DNA from 3 places in the Streptomyces sp. NPDC087300 genome. Region 1 is predicted to be linked to each of the others. Evidence: riboswitches for the same ligand, from Rfam matches in the RefSeq annotation. Region 1 holds a riboswitch; each other region holds the start of a gene.
What was found. A riboswitch is a leader RNA that binds a small molecule or an ion and turns the genes downstream of it on or off. The one in region 1 is predicted to bind S-adenosylmethionine.

Region 1 (6,265 bases):
GCCACCGCGCTGCTGCTCATCGTGATCGTGGCGCAGCTCTTCTGCGGCAACGCCGAGACGGCCGCGGCGAGCCGCATGGTGTTCGCGTTCTCCCGCGACAACGCGCTGCCCGGCTCCGCGATCTGGCGCAAGGTCAGCTCCCGCACCCAGGTCCCGGTGCCCGCGGTGTGGCTCTCGGTGGGCCTGGCCGCGGTCATCGCGCTGCCCTCGCTGTACTCGGCGACCGCGTACACGGCCGTGACCGCCATCAACGTCATCGGTATCACGCCCGCCTACGCCATCCCGATCTTCCTGCGGCTGCGGGCCGGTGACCGCTTCGAGCAGGGCCCGTGGAACCTGGGCCGCTGGAGCAAGCCGATCGGCTGGATCGCGGTGGTCTGGGTGGCGTTCGTGACCGTCCTGTTCTGTCTGCCGCAGGCCTCGCCGGTCACCGTCCAGTCGATGAACTACGCGTCGATCGCGCTCGCCGTGGTGCTGATCCTGGCCACCGTGTGGTGGTTCGTGGCGCGCCGCTCGTACAGCACGCCGCAGGCCTACGGCTCGGACCGCGAGCAGGCCGAGGTCGCCGAGGGCATCGTCTGAGCGGTCTCGCGAACCGCCCTACGCGGGGCGGTCGTTGAGGATCCGCTGGAAGAGCCGGTGGTCGCGCCAGGCACCCTGGATGTACAGGAAGCCCGGCGCGACCCCGTACTCCTCGAAGCCGCACTTGGTGAGCACGCGCTGCGACGCGGTGTTGTGCAGGAGGGTGCCCGCCTCGACGCGGTGCAGGCCCAGTTGGCTGTCGGCGGCCTCGCAGACGACGTCGGCCGCCCCTGACGCGAGGCCCTTGCCCACCTGCCCGGCGTCGATCCAGTAGCCGAGGTTCGCGCTGCGGACCGGGCCGAGCACGATGTTCGACAGGGCGGCGTGCCCGAGGATCTCACCGCCGCCGACCAGCACCCAGTGTGCGGACCGGCCCGCCCGGCCCTCCTCCAACTGCGTCCGGAGCCGGTCGGCCTGCCCCTGTTCGGTGAAGAAAGGGGCCGGCCTGTCCGGGTCCCAGGGTTCGAGGTGGGCGCGGTTGCGCCGGTAGGCACGGGCGAGCGCCGCCGCGTCGTCGAGCGTGACCGGGCGTATCAGGACGTCGGGCGTGAGGGAGACCTCTCCACTGATCATGCGTCCAGATTACGAGGGGCCGCCCCGGGCCACCCGGCCGCCGAGGTCAGCGGCCGCCCGCGACCCGCAGGACCGTGCCCGTGGCGTAGGAGGCGTCGGCGGAGAGCAGCCAGGCGACGGCCGCGGCGATCTCCTCCGGCTGGCCCGAGCGCCCCATGGGGATGCCGTCGGCGAGCTTCGCCGGGCGCTGCGGGTCCGCGTGGAACTCGGTCCAGATGACGCCGGGGGCGACGGCGTTGACGCGGATGCCGTCGCCCGCGACCTCCTTGGCCAGGCCGACGGTCATCGTGTCGACGGCGCCCTTGGCGGCCGCGTAGTGCACGTACTCGCCGGGGGCGCCCAGGGTGGCGGCCGCGGACGAGATGTTCACGATCGCGCCGCCGCCGTTCGCCTTCAGGTCCCGCACCGCGCGCCGGGCGCAGAGCAGATAGCCGAGGACGTTCACGTCGAGCGCGCGGCGCATGCCCTCGGCGTCGGCGTCGGCGAGCGGCCCGACGGGACCGCTGACGCCCGCGTTGTTGACCAGGCCCGTGACGGGGCCGAGTTCGGCGGCCGCGGTGTCGAAGAGCCGGTCGACGTCCGCCGGTTCGGTGGTGTCGACCTGGACGGTGACGCAGCGGCGGCCCGCGGCGCGGACGGCGTCGGCGGCCTTGGCCGCGGCCGCTTCGTCGGAGCGGTAGCCGATGACGACGTCGTGCCCTTCCTTGGCGAGACGGGCGCTGACAGCGGCGCCGATACCGCGGCTGCCGCCGGTGACGACGGTGACGGGGTGGTGCTGCACGGGGGACCTCCGGCTCTGGGTGGCTGACTGTCGCGCCGCCCGGACACGGGGATCGCCCGCGTCCGGCACGCCGTCATCCTACGAACCGGTGATCTTCGTCAGCGGCGAGGGGCCTCCACGGCCGCGCACACCGGTGTGGTGCCCACGTGCTCGCGCCCCAGCCGCAGCAGGTTCCGGCCCGGCTGCCACTGGGCCGGGCCGTGCCCCTCCCGCAGGAGACGGCGCAGCCGCTCCGGTTCGTGCGTCCGCACGGCGGCGGGGACGCCCCGGGTCGGACCGAGCACGTGCAGGGCGATCAGGCCGTCGTCGGCGACGTCGTGCGAGGAGAGGAGCACGTCACAGCTGTCGTGGTCGTGGGTGTCACGAGCACGGGTGTCGTGGTCAGGGGTGTCGTACGCGTGCGTCATGGAGCGCCTCCGGAGTCGTGGACCCCGGGCGCTCGGGAGCCCCGGTGATCCGCCGTTCCCCGCGCGCCTCGCGCGGGGCGGGTCGTCACCCGGGGCACCCGCGACGGAGCGGGGTGCCGTCCAGCGAGCCGGGGCTTGACGCTGGAACTCGTGACCCGCCCCGACCGTAACACGGCTCTACTGGGGCGTCGCGGGGATAAATACGTCCTCCGGAGCGGCCTTCTCCGCGGGCAGGCTGTCCATGAAGGAGCTCACCGAGAACACCGCGTTGCCGGGGCCCGCGGGGCCGTAACCGGGCGGCGAGGAGAGGCCGTTGGCCTCCATCGTGGCGCGGTAGGCCTCCAGGAGACGCACGTGGTACTCCAGCGGCGCACCCTGCGGGTTGGCCTTGCCGAGCGGCGTAGTGGGCTCGGGGCACCACGTGGTGAAGCGGGGCGTGATGCCGCGCGACATGAAGTACTGCAGGCCCTCGACGGTGGAGTCGATGGCCTCGCCGACGGTCTTGAAGCCGAACGGCTCCGCCATCTCCACGCCCGCCACGAAGTTCGGGATGACGTTGCGCGGCCCGAAGACGTCGGCGGAGTCCAGGATGCGGCGGTGCCACTCGTCACGGCCGACGTAGCGCTCCTTGCCGGGGCAGTAGCGCTCGAACAGGTACGGGTCCCACACCTCGTAGTTGGGGTGGTAGATCCGCACTCCGTAGTCGTGGAAGCGCTGCACGTCCGCCTTGGGCAGGGCCTGGGCGACGACCTTGCCGATCCAGCGGCCGGGGAAGCGCTCCTCGATGGCCTTCGCGTACTGCCCGTAGAAGTCGGCCTCGTCCTTGCCCTGGAGCTGCGTGGTGATGGCGCCACCGGTGAGCGTGTACGCGGTGGAGGCCTTCGCGGTGTCGTACTTGTCGATGATGGCGAGGGCTTCGAGGACCTCGTCCAGCGGCTTCACGCCCGTGTAGGGACGGCCCGCGGCCTTCTGCTGGCGCCAGTTGTGGTTGATGTCGCAGTACTGGCACTCCTCCTTGGCGCCGAAGTACTGGCAGACCCGGAAGACCGTCAGATAGATCAGGTAGCCCCACTGGATGGTGGGGGCCACCTCCATCACGGACTTGCCGTTCTCCAGGGTGTGCCGGTAGTAGTCCGGCATCGGCGGCAGACCGACGTCGGAGATCCGCCTGCCGTCCAGGTAGAGGCCGAGCACGCCGTCGTCGTCGGCCGCGACCCGGTAGGGCGACGCGGGGTTCACGCGGACCGAGACGACGGTGCGGCGCAGCTCGTAGGGGCCGCCGGTGAGGACGATCTCCTCGGGCGGGCGGCGCAGGGCGGCGGCGCCCAGCTCGGGCAGGGTGCCGTGGTCGAAGGAGAAGATGAAGTACGACTTCGGCTTGACCTCGCCGCCCTCGTTGTCGCTGAGCGCCGACTCGTCGAAGGCGATCCCGCCGCGCAGCAGGTCCTCCTTGATCACGGCTTCCCGCGGCACGTTCGGGAACCGCTCCATGAGTGACTCGATGAGCTCAGTACGGTTCTCGCTGCGGCTTGGCATGGGCCGGGCACCTCGGATCCTTGTCGTCATTCTGTCCCGACCACGCTAATACCCGTCCGATCCGCTCCGGATCCGACTCCGGTCTCAGCGCCCCTACGCCGCAGGTCTAGGCTCCGGGTGGTGTGCCCCCTTCGACGACCGTGCCCGGCTTCGGCACGTCCAGGTCGGTGAGGTAGCGCAGGACCGTGTCCCGCTCGGCGCCCCCGTTGAAGATCTTCACGGCGTGGCCCCAGCCCTTCACCTCGACGAGCGCCGCCCGGTCCCCGAGCCGCCGCTGCACCGAGCGCGCCCAGTCCAGCGGGGTCGCGTTGTCGTACCGGGCGCCGATCAGGAGCAGCGGCGTCCTGGTGTCGACGGCCTTCTCGTCATCCGGCACGGCCTGGGGCGCGGGCAGGCCCTGGCAGAGGTTGGCGTACGAGACGGTGTTCGGGGAGTAGCCGAAGCGGGGCGCGGACGCGCGGGCCGCGCGCTGGTCGGCGAGGTAGGCCGCGGCGTCCGGGACACGCAGGTTCAGATCGGCGCAGACGGACAGGTCGGCGCCGGGCAGCAGCTTCTCGCCCTGCGGTACGCCGCCCTCGTCGGTCTCCCACGGCTTCCCGGTGTCCAGGGCGTGCAGGTACTGGGCGACGGCCGGCCAGGACGGGGTGAGGAGCATCGCGTCGATCGTGCCGTTCAGCTCCGCGAGGGGCACGTCCTTGCCGCCGTTGCGCAGCGTGCCCTGGGTGGCCCGCGCGGCGAGGTCCTCGTACACCCGCCAGGCGTCCCGCTCCCCCAGCTCGCAGTCGCGCGAGCGCCCGCACCACCGGGCGAACTCGCCGAAGGCGCCCTCCAGCGCCTTCGCCCCGGTGACGCCGAAGGCGCGCCGGCCGATCGCGGGGTCCATGACGCCGTCGAGCACGGCGGCCCGCACCCGGCCGCCGTACATCGCCGCGTAGCGCTGGCCGTAGACCGTCCCGTACGAATGTCCGTAGAGGGAGACCTGGTCCTCGCCGAGCGCGGCGCGGATGACGTCCATGTCGCGGCTGACGCTGCCCGCGTCGGTGTGCCGGGCCACGGCGCCGGAGGTGCGGGCGCACTCCGCGGCGAGGCCGGTGGCGCGCTTCTTCAGCCGGGCGAAGTCGCCGGTCGTCGTGACGGGCCGCTTGTCCGTGATCATCGCGGCCAGCGGCTTCGCGGGACACCGCACGGGGCTACTGAGTCCGGTGCCGCGCGGGTCGAAGCTGACGATGTCGAAGCGGTGTTCGGCGCCGCCCCACTCCTTGGTCCCTGCGACGTTCTGGACACCGGAATTGCCCGGTCCGCCGGGCAGGAACATCAGGGTGCCGATGCGCTCGTCCTGCCGGGTCGCCTTCCTGCGCACCACCGCGACGTCGAGCTTCTCGCCGCCGGGCGCGGTCCAGTCCACGGGGACGCGGACGGTGCCGCACTCGGCGCCCTTAGGCGCGCCCTCCGTGGCATCGGCGGGGCAGGGCTTCCAGGCGATCCGCTGCGGCCTCTCCGCACCGGCCTTCCCGGTGTCCGGTCCGCCTCGGTCGCCCTGGCCTCCCGACGAGCAGGCCGCCAGCGAGAGCAGGGCCGCGCCCGCCGTCACGGCCGCGAGCGTTCCTCTGCCACGTGTCGTGCGTGCTCCCATCAGCCGCGGGCCTTCATCGCGACATCCTTGTCCTGCCAGGCGTAGAGCACGCCGTCGACGCGGGCGCCGGACCACGTGCCGCAGTTCGTGTCGGCCTTCGCCGCGAGGTCCGAGGGGAACCAGTCGGCCTTGATGCGGGGCTTGCCCTGCGGCTCGCCCTTGACGCACTGCTTCGGGAACTTCCCGTCCGGCGTCGTGAACTTGATGATCCGGTCGTCGCCGGTGGTCGACATGACGTACTTGATGTCGGTCGCGTCGTCGGGCAGCCAGCGCGGCACGGACTTCCTGGCGCTCTTCGCCGCGGCGCCGTCCTGGTAGGACGCCTTCTCCCGGTGGTCGTCGAAGGGGTTGCTGGAGCCGCCGCCGCAGGCGGTCAGGGACACGGCAAGGGCGACGGCACCGAGCGCGCAGAGTGTCGTGCGGGCCGCACGGGGGCGGAGGGTGATCGGTCGGGACATGGTCATCGCTCTCTCGTCGGGGCGTGGGGGCGTCGGGACATCGGGGCGTGGGGACGTCGAGGCGACTGAACGTCGAGGCTTCAGGTCGCCGGCACGTCGGTTCGCCACTCCGTCACTGCGTCGCTTCGTCGGGCACCGACGCCCGGGGCTGGTGTGACTGCCTCCACGTTCGCCGCACCGGCCCCTCGCGCGCCTCGGCCCTTCGGTGGATCGCGGGGCCCCGGTCAGGCTTTCGGCTGATCCGCGGAGTGCGACCTGATGCGTACATTCGGTACGTGGATGATCACCGCTCCCC
Region 2 (6,265 bases), on a different contig from region 1:
GTCACGGTGATGACGGTGACCTTGCCGGGGGTGCAGGACACCTTCACCTTCTGGGTGATGGTGACCTTGCCCTTGGCGGGCACGTTGCCCTGCCACACGTACGTCGAGCCCCGCTTGGTGACCTTGCCGGAGCTGGCGACGGGCGTGCTGCCAGGACGCACCTGCCAGGACGCGGTGGCGCCGATGCGGGGCTGGCCCGACCGGTTCTTCACGGTGATGGTGTTGGTGGTCGAGCCGCAGGCGGGGACGACCGTGCGGCCGGGCGAGCTGCCGACGACGACCGGCGGCTCGGGGTAGTCGATGACCGGCTCGGAGGCGCAGTTCGGGTCGGTGCTGCCCTTGTCGCAGTTGGAGCGCGGGGTCTCCACGTCGACGTTGTTGAGCAGCTTGCCGTCACCGCTGACCGGGTCGTGGACGGTGACCGAGTAGGTGACCGTGGCGGTCTGTCCGGGGCCGATGTCCCCGACGTAGCCGATCTTCGGCTTCGTGTACGAGACGGTGCCGGTGGACGCCTTCGCGTCCTTGTTGTACGTCGCGTCGTCGAGGTTGCCCGACAGGTCGTCGCTGAACTTGGCGCCCGGGTAGGGCAGTTTGCTGATGTTCTTCGCCTTGACCGTGTAGGTCAGCTTGTCGCCGGGCTTGACCTTGGCGGGCGAGGCGGTCTTGGTGACCTCCAGGTCGGGCACCGGCACGGAGAGGGCCAGCTGCGAGGGGACGTACACGTCGCCGGTGCTGGTGAAGGTCAGCTTCGCGGACTTGGCGCCGACCGGGATCGCGCCGTCCGGCACCTCGAACGCCTTGGCGTCGATGCTGAGGTTGTTGCGGTACTTGGGGTCGACCGCGCCGTCGTCCTCGCTGATGAAGAAGTTGTCGGTCCTGCCGGTGTGCGGCTCGGTGACCGGCTTGCCGTCGACCAGGAACTGGTCGCCCTTGGTGTTCCAGTCGCCCTCGTACGCGGTCACGCTGGCGTGGATGTCGCCCTCGGTGCGGTAGAAGCCGTCCACCGGCACCGTGGTGGAGCCGTCGGGGGCGGCGGCCCGGCCCTTGGTGGAGCGCTGGATGACGTGGCCGCCCCAGAGGTAGACGTTGCGGCGGTCCGGCGCGTACTGCTCGTTGGGCCCGTCGTACTTGTAGACGACGGTCAGCGACCAGCCGCCGACGCAGCCCTGGCCGCTCGGCGCCCAGACGTTGCCGACCGCGACCTCGACGGGGCTGCCGGTGGTGGCGCCCTGGAAGGAGTCGGTGACGTCGGCCTCGGCGGTGTAGTAGTGCGGGCCCTGGGTCGCGTTGGGGGAGCGGACGGCGTTCTCGACGCTCACCGTGTTCTCGGCGCCGCCGTCGACCCGGATGACGGGGGCCGTGGTGAGCGGGTCGCCGGGCGCCGGGTCGACGGGCTTGTTGCCCTCGCGGTTGAGGTCGCAGATGTCGCGGACGGTCCTGCCGAAGCGGTGGGTGCCCGCGTTGCCGCCCCAGAAGAGCCGGGCGTAGTCGACCTTCGCGCCGGGCGGGATGGTGACCTGGCCGGTGCTGGAGTCGAAGGTGTTGGTGAGCCCCGCGGTGTCGATGCGGCGCTCGATGAAGTTGTTGTTGTTCTTGGTGCCCTTGGCCTGCTGGGTCTCCTTGCAGGCGGCGGCCACGTCGGCCGGGCTCGTCGGACAGTCGAGGACCGTGTTGCCGATGGTCTTGAAGTCGCCGTACAGCGATTCGTCGTAGCGCTTGGTGAAGGGCTCGATGACCTCAGCGGCGGCGGGCGCCGCGGTCGCGGTGAGCACCCCGGCGGCGACGGTGGCGGCGGCGAGCGTCAGGGCGCCCGCCCGCCGGATGGCTTTGCCTGCATGTCTGACCCACATAAATGTGCAATGTAGGCAAAACGCATGATCGGCTGTGGTTACGCCACGCGACGATGTGCATACTCGGCGATATCGGTCATAGGCGGACGTTCTTCCGTGTCGATCGGATAGGTCACCGGTTCGAATCCCTGCGCGCCGCGGACGAACTGCGTCAGCTCCGGGCGGACCAGATGGCCGCGCGCGAGCCGCAGCTGCGCGGTCCGGTAGATCGCCGCCGCCATCCGCCCGAGCGCCTGCCCGTCCTGGTGCCGGTGCTTGCGCACCCCGACGTCGACCTGCGCGAGCGCGTCCAGGCCCACCGTGTGCAGCGCGTCGACGAGCAGACCGAGCTCCACGCCGTACCCGACGGGGAACGGCAGCCGTTCGAGCAGGGACCTGCGGGCCGCGTACTCGCCGCCCAACGGCTGCACGAAGCCCGCCAGTTGGGGCCAGTGGAGATTGAGTATCGGCCGGGCCATCAGCTCGGTCACCCGGCCGCCCTGCCCCGCCGCGTCCCCCAGCGGACGGTCGTACATCGCCTTCACGAAGTGCACGTCGGGGTCGGTCAGGAGCGGTCCCACGATCCCCGAGACGAAGTCCGCGGAGAACTCCCGCAGATCCGCGTCGACGAACGCCACGACGTCACCGCGGGTGGCGAGCAGCGAGCGCCAGAGCACCTCGCCCTTGCCCGGCACGGCCGGGACGCTCGGCAGGATCTCGTCCCGGTGCACGACCCGGGCGCCCGCGTCGCGCGCCACCCGCGCCGTACGGTCCCGGGAGCCGGAGTCGACCACGAGGAGCTCGTCGACCAGACCGTCGCGCCCCATCAGCTCCCGGCGTATCACCTCGACGATCGAGCCGACCGTCTCCTCCTCGTCGAGTGCGGGAAGGACGACGCTCACCGAGGTGCCGCAGGCCCGTTTGGCGGCGGCAAGACGCTCCGGCGAACGGTCGGCCACGGACCAGGAACGCCTGCTCAGCCAGTGCTCGACCTCTTCCAGCACGGTCGTGGTCCTCCCGTATGTGATCCATCTCGCGGTACGGACGACTATCTCAAGGGTCCGGGGCTTCGGTTACAGTCTTGAACAACGCCGGTGACCATCGCATGTCGGGGTCACCGCCCCGTTGAGATCGACAACTGAAACCCATAATCGAATACCGCTCATCCAGAGGGGCAGAGGGATACGGCCCGTTGAAGCCCCGGCAACCATCCCGCCGACCGCGCACGCGAGGTCTCGGTGGGGAAGGTGCCAATTCCGTCTCGCGGCGAGATGCGTCGCGAGGAAGATGAGGAGAAAGGGCCTCGCCTCCATGGCTGTGCAGACCGTCGCCACCGAAAGCACCACCACCCCCGCCCCCGTAGACCTCGGCCCCGCATCGGGCCTTGCGTGCCGGGAGTGCGGCACCAAGTTCCCGCTCGGACCGATCTTCGCCTGCGTCGAGTGTTTCGGCCCCCTCGAAGTCGCCTACGACCTGCCGCTCGGTGACCCCGAAGCCCTCCGCGCCCGCATCGAGGCCGGCCCCGCCAACATCTGGCGCTACGCCCCGCTGCTGCCCGTCCCCGCCGACGTGGCCGAGAAGCCGAACCTCAACCCCGGTTGGACCAAGCTCGTCGAGGCCGACAACCTCGCCGCCGAACTCGGCGTCGAACAGGGCAAGTTGTTCGTCAAGGACGACTCGGGCAATCCGACCCACTCCTTCAAGGACCGAGTCGTCGCGCAGGCGCTCGAAGCGGCGCGCGCCTTCGGCTTCACCACCCTTTCCTGCTCCTCCACCGGCAACCTCGCGGGCGCCGTCGGCGCCGCCGCGGCCCGCGCCGGATTCCGCTCCTGCGTGTTCATCCCGCACGACCTGGAGCAGGGCAAGGTCGTCATGGCCGCGGTCTACGGCGGCGAGCTCGTCGGCATCGAGGGCAACTACGACGACGTGAACCGCTTCTGCTCCGAGCTCATCGGCGACCCGCTGGGCGAGGGCTGGGGCTTCGTCAACGTGAACCTGCGGCCGTACTACGGCGAGGGCTCCAAGACCCTGGCGTACGAGATCTGCGAGCAGCTCGGCTGGGTCCTGCCCGACCAGCTGGTCATTCCGATCGCCTCCGGATCGCAGCTCACGAAGATCGACAAGGGGCTGAAGGAGCTCATCGCGCTCGGCCTGGTCGAGGACAAGCCCTACAAGATCTTCGGCGCGCAGGCCGAGGGCTGCTCGCCGGTCTCCGCCGCGTTCAAGGCGGGACACGACGTCGTACGCCCGCAGAAGCCGAACACCATCGCCAAGTCGCTGGCCATCGGCAACCCGGCCGACGGTCCCTACGTCCTGGACATCGCGCGCCGTACCGGTGGCGCGGTGGAGGACGTGAACGACGAGCAGGTCGTCGAAGCGATCAAGCTCCTCGCGCGGACCGAGGGCATCTTCGCCGAGACGGCGGGCGGGGTGACGGTCGGCGTCACGAAGAAGCTGGTCGAGGCGGGGCTCATCGATCCCTCCCTGACCACGGTCGTGCTCAACACCGGGGACGGCCTGAAGACGCTCGACGCCGTCGCCGAGACGTCGCAGGCGACCGCCACGATCAAGCCGAGCCTTGAGGCGTTTCGCTCCGCGGGTCTGGCCGGCTGAGCTCGTAGCTTCCCCGCGGGCCGGTCGTGGCTGGTCGCGCAGTTCCCCGCGCCCCTTTCAGGGGCGTCCCCCGTACCCCAGAGGTGAATTCCATGAGCGTCAGTGTTCGTATTCCGACCATTCTTCGCACCTACACCGGCGGCAAGGCCGAGGTCGTCGCCGAGGGGGTGACGCTGGGTGAGGTCATCGCCGATCTGGAGAAGAACCACACCGGCATCGCCGCCCGCGTCCTCGACGATCAGGGCAAGCTGCGTCGTTTTGTGAATGTCTATGTGAACGACGACGACGTCCGTTTCGAGCAGGGTCTGGAGACGGCCACGCCGGACGGCGCCGGCGTCTCGATCATTCCGGCGGTCGCCGGAGGCTGAGCTTCCGCAGGCAAGAGCACGCCGCGTCATCCGAATTGCCCCCTCCGTGAGAGAAACGGAGGGGGCAATTCTGCATGGTTGAGCGCGGTACAGTTGGGAACAGTGCTTCGCCGTTAGTGCCGAGCGCATATACGAAGTCGGCCTGGAGCCGACAAGAAGTAGCCAAAGCGCGCTGTCCATCTGGGCCCTTTGTGGCTTTTGCCTGGCCCGACTTGCCCTGAGTTCCGGCAAATTCTCCTGATATTTCCGATCGTGCGTGCCCAGAATTCTCGTCCGATTGACCTGTTGCAGACGGCAGTTGGACAGATACATTCAGCGGCGGTCGACGCGTTCCGGCGCACACCCCCATCTCCAATGGGTGGTGGAGGTCTGACCCGGGTCCGCGAAGTGCGGTCCTGTGCAAGGGCCAGTAATAGGGGAGTTAGGCATGGCTCAGGGCACCGTCAAGTGGTTCAACGCGGAGAAGGGGTACGGCTTCATCGCGGTCGACGGTGGTGCGGATGTTTTCGTCCACTACAGCGCGATCCAGATGGACGGGTACCGCACCCTTGAAGAAGGTCAGCGAGTCGAATTCGAGATCTCGCAGGGCCAGAAGGGTCCGCAGGCGGACATGGTCAAACTCGCCGTCTAGCTCGGCGCGACCGACCACCGAAGCAAGCATCGCGAGGGGCTCGTATCCCGAGAGGGATACGAGCCCCTCGTGTGTGCCCGGACGCTCCGGTGGGCAGCTCTGAGCCTGTCCGGGATCCGTGAGAGGCGCTTGCACTCGCAGGGGTCGAGTGCTAATCATTGGGCTTAGCACTCTACGAGTGAGAGTGACAGAACTTGGATCGGGCCGGTGAGGTCCGCAGGCCGGGTGGGGCAAGGAACCACAAGGGCTGCAGGCCGTCCGTCGCGGGCGCCAGTACGGTCCAGATTTTTCCACCCCTGTCCGGGAGGACCACTTCACATGGCCAAGATCATCGCGTTCGACGAGGAGGCACGGCGCGGCCTCGAGCGCGGCATGAACCAGCTCGCCGACGCCGTCAAGGTGACCCTGGGCCCCAAGGGTCGCAACGTCGTCCTCGAGAAGAAGTGGGGTGCCCCCACGATCACCAACGATGGTGTTTCCATCGCCAAGGAGATCGAGCTCGAGGACCCGTACGAGAAGATCGGCGCCGAGCTGGTCAAGGAGGTCGCGAAGAAGACGGACGACGTCGCCGGTGACGGCACGACGACCGCGACCGTCCTGGCCCAGGCCCTGGTGCGCGAGGGTCTGCGCAACGTGGCCGCCGGTGCCAACCCGATGGCCCTCAAGCGCGGCATCGAGAAGGCCGTCGAGGCCGTCTCGGGCGCCCTGCTTGAGCAGGCGAAGGATGTCGAGACCAAGGAGCAGATCGCTTCCACGGCCTCCATCTCCGCCGCCGACACCCAGATCGGCGAGCTCATCGCCGAGGCGATGGACAAGGTCGGCAA
Region 3 (6,265 bases), on a different contig from region 1:
CCTTCCGCAAGCCGCGTGAGGTCAACTGGCTGTTCGGCTTCCTGCTGTTCGTCCTCGGCATGTTCACCGGCTTCACCGGTTACTCGCTCCCGGACGACCTGCTCTCCGGCACCGGTGTCCGCTTCATGCAGGGCGCGATCCTGTCCGTCCCGGTCATCGGCACGTATCTGTCGATGTTCCTGTTCGGCGGGGAGTTCCCGGGCGGCGACTTCGTGGCGCGGTTCTACTCGGTGCACATCCTGCTGCTGCCGGGCATCATGCTCGGCCTGATGGTGGCGCACCTGATCCTGGTCTTCTACCACAAGCACACGCAGTTCGCGGGGCCCGGGAAGACCAACAAGAACGTCGTCGGCATGCCGCTGCTCCCGGTCTACATGGCCAAGGCCGGAGGCTTCTTCTTCCTGGTCTTCGGTGTCATCGCGGCCATCGCGGCGATCGCCTCGATCAACCCGATCTGGGCGCTCGGCCCGTACCGTCCGGACCAGGTGTCCACCGGCGCCCAGCCCGACTGGTACATGGGCTTCGCCGAGGGTCTGATCCGTGTGATGCCGGGCTGGGAGATCAACGCCTGGGGCCACACGCTCGTCCTGGGCGTGATGATCCCGCTGGCGGTCTTCCCGCTGGTCCTGGTGGCCATCGCGGTCTACCCGTTCATCGAGTCCTGGGTCACCGGGGACAAGCGCGAGCACCACATCCTGGACCGCCCGCGCAACGCCCCGACCCGTACGGCCTTCGGTGTCGCCTGGATCACGGCGTACTTCATCATGCTGGTCGGTGGTGGTAACGACCTGTGGGCCACGCACTTCCACCTGTCGCTGAACGCCATCACCTGGTTCGTCCGGATCTTCTTCTTCCTCGGACCGGTCATCGCCTTCATCGCGACCAAGCGGATCTGCATGGGTCTGCAGCGGCGCGACAAGGACAAGGTGCTGCACGGGCGCGAGTCCGGCATCATCAAGCGCCTGCCGCACGGTGAGTTCGTCGAGATCCACGAGCCGCTCAGCCAGGAGCAGCTGCACACCCTCACGGCGCACGAGCAGTACCAGCCGCTCGAGATCGGCCCCTCGGTCGACGAGAACGGCGTCGAGCGCAAGGTGTCCGGCTCCGAGAAGCTCCGGGCCAAGCTCTCCAAGGGCTACTACGGGGAGGACAACCAGATCCCCAAGCCCACCGCCGATGAGTACAAGGAGATCACGAGCGGCCACGGCCACCACTGATCAACCGAAGCTCTTGAAGCTCTGACCACAAGGTCGCCACGGCAGGAGCCCCGTCCATCTCATGGACGGGGCTCTTTGCCGTCCCTGGCGCTGGATAGGGTGGTCCCGTCCCTCATCGAGGGGCGCGTCACCCCAGGTGACCAAGACGACTAGAAACCCCAGGAGCGGCCATGAGCGCTGTGACCCCCGCAGGAGGCACTACCGCGGCGGGCCGTTCCTGGCCCGACGTACTGAACGGCCTGCTGAACGGGCGCGACCAGAGCGCCGACGACACCGCGTGGGCGATGGACCGCATCATGCGGGGCGAGGCCACCGACGCGCAGATCGCGGGCTTCGTGGTCGCGCTGCGCGCCAAGGGCGAGACCGTCGAGGAGATCTCCGGTCTGGTCCGCACGATGTACGAGCACGCCAATGTGATCGAGGTGCCGGGGGAGACCGTCGACATCGTCGGGACCGGCGGCGACGGGGCCAAGACCGTCAACATCTCGACCATGTCCGCGATCGTCGTTGCGGGCGCCGGCGCGAAGGTCGTCAAGCACGGCAACCGCGCCGCCTCCAGCGCCTCGGGCTCCTCCGACGTACTGGAGAAGCTCGGGGTCAACCTGGAGCTGCCGCTGAAGCGGGTCGTGGAGGTCGCGGAGGAGGCGGGCATCACCTTCTGCTTCGCGGTGAAGTTCCACCCGGCGCTGCGGCACGCGGGCGCGGCCCGCGGGCAGCTGGGCATCAGGACCGTCTTCAACCTGCTCGGTCCGCTCACCAACCCGGCCAGGGTGCGCTCCCAGGCGGTCGGCGTCGCCGATGCGCGGATGGCGCCCATCGTGGCGGGCGTCTTCGCCGAGCGCGGCCACTCGTCCCTGGTCTTCCGCGGCGACGACGGTCTCGACGAGCTGACGACGACGGGGACCTCCCGCGTCTGGGTGGTGCGCGACGGTGCCGTGCGCGAGGAGACCTTCGATCCGCGGGACGTCGGCATCGAGCTGGTGCCGATCTCCGCGCTGCGCGGCGCGGACGCCTCGTACAACGCGGAGGTCGCGCTGCGCCTCCTGGACGGCGAGACCGGTCCCGTGCGGGACGCGGTGCTGCTCAACGCGGCCGCTGCGCTGGTGGCCCTGAAGCCGACCGACGAGCCGTTCGCGGAGCAGATCGGGGCCGGCATGGCGCGGGCCGCCGCGGCCATCGACTCCGGGGCCGCCAAGAAGGCGCTGGAGCGCTGGGTGGCGGCCACCAACCGCTGAGCGGCCCGCCGGTGTGACGCACGGCGCAGTCCGGATCCTGGACTGCGCCTTGCGCGGCGAAGATCGTGTGGCAGGATGCTGCACAGGTCATGAGTGACAGCGACTACGGCCCCGGCCCGCTGTCCGGCAACCCTCCGTCCGTGGCGGGGTGCCCCGGGTGAAGACCAGGTCGTACGCAGCAAGGCGTATGGCAAGCGCGGACCCCTCGCAACCCTGGGGTCCTGGTCCTCAAGGGAGCAGTCTCGTGAGCAAGCGAATGCGATAGGGCCTCCGGCCCCGTTTGCAGTACCCACCTCCGCCCGGCCGAGAGCGCCGCGCGTCGAGGCACCACCCGCACCGGACGAGCGCTTCGTGCTGCCGTCGTGCGGGAACGTACGCAGCTGTTCCGCCATGCCCGCAGGGAGATACCGCCATGTCCGCACGCCCCGCCGCCCAGGTCGCCGCCGCCCCCGCCGCCACCCCCTCCGCCACCGACGCCGCCGACCCCTGCTGTGCCGCGCCGCTGCCCGTGCTCGGCAGGGACGTCACCGTGCCGCTGGTCACCGGCGGCGAGGTGACGTACGCGGCGCTGGACTACGCGGCGAGCGCGCCCGCCTTGCAGCGGGTGTGGGACGACGTGGCGGCCTACGCCCCGTACTACGGCAGCGTGCACCGCGGGGCCGGCTACCTCTCGCAGCTCTCCACCGACCTGTTCGAGAACTCCCGCACCACCGTCGCGGAGTTCCTCGGCTGCCGCGAGGACGACCAGGTGATCTTCACGCGGTCGACCACCGACTCGCTGAACCTGCTCGCCGCCGCACTGCCCGCCGACTGCCAGGTGTTCGTCTTCGAGACCGAGCACCACGCCTCGCTGCTGCCCTGGCGGGACGCGCGGGTGACGTACCTGAACGCGCCGCGCACCCCCGACGAGGCCGTGCAGACGCTGGAGCGCGCGCTCGCCGACCGCGACCCCTACGGTCCCGCCCTGGTCTGCGTGACCGGTGCCTCCAACGTCACCGGTGAGCTCTGGCCGGTGCGCGAACTGGCCGCCGCCGCGCACGCGCACGGTGCCCGCATCGTGCTCGACGCCGCGCAGCTCGCGCCCCACCACCCCGTCTCCGTCGAGGAGTTGGACGTGGACTGGGTCGCCTTCTCCGGGCACAAGCTGTACGCGCCGTTCGGCTCGGGCGTGCTCGCGGGGCGCTCCGACTGGCTGCGCGGCGCCGAGCCCTACCTCGCGGGCGGCGGCGCCTCGCGCAAGGTGGCGCGACGCCCCAAGGAAGCAGGCGGCGGCGTGGACGTGGAGTGGCACGACACCGCCGCGCGGCACGAGGCGGGGTCGCCGAACGTGATCGGCGTCTACTCCATCGCCTCCGCCTGCAAGGCGCTCTCCGAGGCCGGTTTCGACGAACTGGTCGGCAGGGAGCGGCACTTGATCGCGAAGGTGCGCGAGGGGCTCGCCGAGGTGCCCGCGGTGCGCGTGCTCTCGCTCTTCGGTGACGACGCGCCGCGCGTCGGCGTCATCTCCTTCGTCGTGGACGGCTGGAACAGCTCGCACTTCGCCGCGGCGCTCTCCGCCGAGTACGGCATCGGCGTGCGCGACGGCCTGTTCTGCGCCCACCCGCTGGTGCGCACCCTGCTCGGCGGCGAGGCCGACGAGCCCGGCGAGTGCGGTGCCCCCGAGGCGGCGCCCGGCGAGAAGTCGCTGAACGCCATCCGCGTGAGCTTCGGCGCGGGCACCCCCGACGAGCACGTCGAGCGCTTCGTGCGCGCCGTCAAGGAGCTGGTGGCCGACGGCGCGCGGTGGAACTACCGCACCGAGGACGGGCGTTGCGTGCCGGACCGCGGCAACGACACCGTCGCGGCCTGAGCGGGCAGGCGCGAGCCGAGCTGGATCATCCGCAGGGCCCGCTCGGTCGCGTCGGTGAGGAACTCGCCGCCCCGGCCGAGCGCCTCGGTCAGTGAGACGGGCGCGGGCAGGATCGAGCTGTAGGCGTCGACACCGGCCGCCCGCACGTGGTGGGCGCCCTGGCCGATCGTGCCGGCGAGCACGAGCACCGGGCGGTCGAACAGCTTGGCGCGGCGGGCCACTTCGGCGGGGATCTTGCCGCGCGGGGTCTGGTGGTCGAGGGCGCCCTCGGCGGTGATGACCAGATCGGCGCGGGCGAGCCTGGCGTCCAGGTCGAGCCTGCCCAGCAGCACGTCGAAGCGGGGGAGCAGGGCGGCGCCGAGGGCCGCGAGTCCGGCGCCGAGTCCGCCGGACGCGCCCGTGCCGAGGCCCAGGCGCAGATCGGCGGTGACGCGCAGGTCGCGGGTGAGGACGTACGCCCAGTGTTCCAGCGCGGCGGCGAGCTCCTCGACCTGGGTGGCGGTCGCGCCCTTCTGCGGGCCGAAGACGCGGGCCACGCCTCGGTCGCCGCACAGCACGTTGAAGGGGTTGCAGGCCACCTGGATCTCGGTGGCCGCGAGGCGCGGGTCGATGCCGCCGGTGTCGATGCGGCTCAGCCGCTTCAACTCCCTTCCGCCGCGCGGCAGTTCCCAGCCGTCCACGTCCAGGAGGCGGGCGCCGAGGGCCTGGAGCGCACCGGCGCCGCCGTCCGAGGTGCCGGAGTCGCCGCAGCCGACCAGGATGCGCCGCGCGCCCGCGTCCAGGGCGGCGCGGATCAGCTCGCCGACGCCGTACGTCGTGGTGGCGCCCGGGTCGCGCAGATCGCGGGGGACCAGTGAGAGGCCCGCCACCGCCGCCATCTCGACCACCGCGGTGCCGTCGGGCAGCAGCGCGAAGTGGGTGCCGATCGGCTGGCCGACGGGTCCGGTGGCGGGCAGCGCGACGAGGCGGCCGCCGTCCGCGGCGGCCAGCGCGCGCGCCGTGCCCTCGCCGCCGTCCACCAGCGGGATCAGATCGGTCTCGGCGTGCGGGACGACACGGCGTACGCCCGCGGCGATGGCCTCGGCCGCGGAGCTCGCGGACAGGGACTCCTTGAAGCCGCTGGGGGCGATGGCGAAACGGGTCAGCATGAGGGTCTCCAGAAGGGTGGTCGGCGAGGGCGGGGCTCAGCGGACGGGTACGCCGAGCAGGGGCCACAGCGTCACGGCGCACAGCAGGACGAGCGCGGCGGACAGCGGGGCCAGGACGGCGGAGAGCCGCAGCAGGTCGCGCGGGGTGTAGGTGGGAACGCCAGGCACCTCGGCGAAGAGCGTGACCGGCTTGGCCGAGGCGGGCAGCGTGTGGCAGAAGCCCGCGGCCGCGGTGGAGGCGAGCGCGGCCGCGACCGGGTTCACGCCCGCGCCGACGGCCGCCGCGACGACCAGCGGGACCAGGACGGAGGAGCGGGCCGAGCGGGACTGGAGGACCAGGTGCGCGGCCGTGCTGACGGTGACGACCACGGTGAGGAACAGCCACGGGGGCAGGTCCAGGGGCAGGCCGCCGACCAGCCACTTCGCCGCGCCCGAGTCGGCGAGCGCGACGCCCATCGCCATCGTCGCGGCCATGAAGAGGAGCAGCGACCAGGGGACGGTCTTCAGGGCGTCCTTGAGGCGTACGGTGCCGAGGGCGGGGGAGGCCGCGACGACCGCGCCGATCAACGCGACGACGGCGGGCGGCACTTGGTGCAGGGGCTCGCTGCACCAGAGCACGACGACGGTGGCGAGCAGCAGGGCGCAGCGCGTCTCGGCCGGCTCCCAGGCCCCGGTGACCGGCTGTTCGCTGTGCTCCTGGAGCTGGTCGAGGGTGATGCGGACCGGGCCCTTGCGGTCCGCGCGCCGGGTGGTCGTCAACAGGACGGCCTCCGCCGCCAGATGGGATGACGCGACGGCCAGCGGCAGACCGAGCAG

Region 2: it holds a riboswitch for S-adenosylmethionine, as region 1 does, so the genes downstream of both, thrC (threonine synthase) here and ACIO9J_RS11095 (hypothetical protein) in region 1, are expected to answer to the same signal.
Region 3: it holds a riboswitch for S-adenosylmethionine, as region 1 does, so the genes downstream of both, ACIO9J_RS19825 (aminotransferase class V-fold PLP-dependent enzyme) here and ACIO9J_RS11095 (hypothetical protein) in region 1, are expected to answer to the same signal.

Annotation. Positions count from the first base shown of each region.
Region 1 is NZ_JBIUYI010000003.1:21,310-27,574, forward strand. Features, by position in the region: gene ACIO9J_RS11080 (amino acid permease) at 1-582, shown strand, start outside; gene ACIO9J_RS11085 (GNAT family N-acetyltransferase) at 601-1,155, opposite strand; gene ACIO9J_RS11090 (SDR family NAD(P)-dependent oxidoreductase) at 1,202-1,936, opposite strand; gene ACIO9J_RS11095 (hypothetical protein) at 2,035-2,343, opposite strand; SAM riboswitch class IV at 2,390-2,499, opposite strand; gene ACIO9J_RS11100 (radical SAM protein) at 2,521-3,879, opposite strand; gene ACIO9J_RS11105 (alpha/beta fold hydrolase) at 3,986-5,512, opposite strand; gene ACIO9J_RS11110 (hypothetical protein) at 5,512-5,970, opposite strand; gene ACIO9J_RS11115 (sensor histidine kinase) at 6,246-6,265, shown strand, end outside.
Region 2 is NZ_JBIUYI010000007.1:15,992-22,256, forward strand. Features, by position in the region: gene ACIO9J_RS28415 (hypothetical protein) at 1-1,850, opposite strand, end outside; gene ACIO9J_RS28420 (glucosyl-3-phosphoglycerate synthase) at 1,889-2,833, opposite strand; SAM riboswitch class I at 2,989-3,123, shown strand; gene thrC (threonine synthase) at 3,117-4,442, shown strand; gene ACIO9J_RS28430 (MoaD/ThiS family protein) at 4,535-4,810, shown strand; gene ACIO9J_RS28435 (cold-shock protein) at 5,238-5,441, shown strand; gene groL (chaperonin GroEL) at 5,760-6,265, shown strand, end outside.
Region 3 is NZ_JBIUYI010000004.1:908,574-914,838, forward strand. Features, by position in the region: gene ACIO9J_RS19815 (cytochrome bc complex cytochrome b subunit) at 1-1,217, shown strand, start outside; gene trpD (anthranilate phosphoribosyltransferase) at 1,388-2,452, shown strand; SAM riboswitch class IV at 2,538-2,655, shown strand; gene ACIO9J_RS19825 (aminotransferase class V-fold PLP-dependent enzyme) at 2,865-4,301, shown strand; gene ACIO9J_RS19830 (glycerate kinase) at 4,241-5,449, opposite strand; gene ACIO9J_RS19835 (SLC13 family permease) at 5,486-6,265, opposite strand, start outside.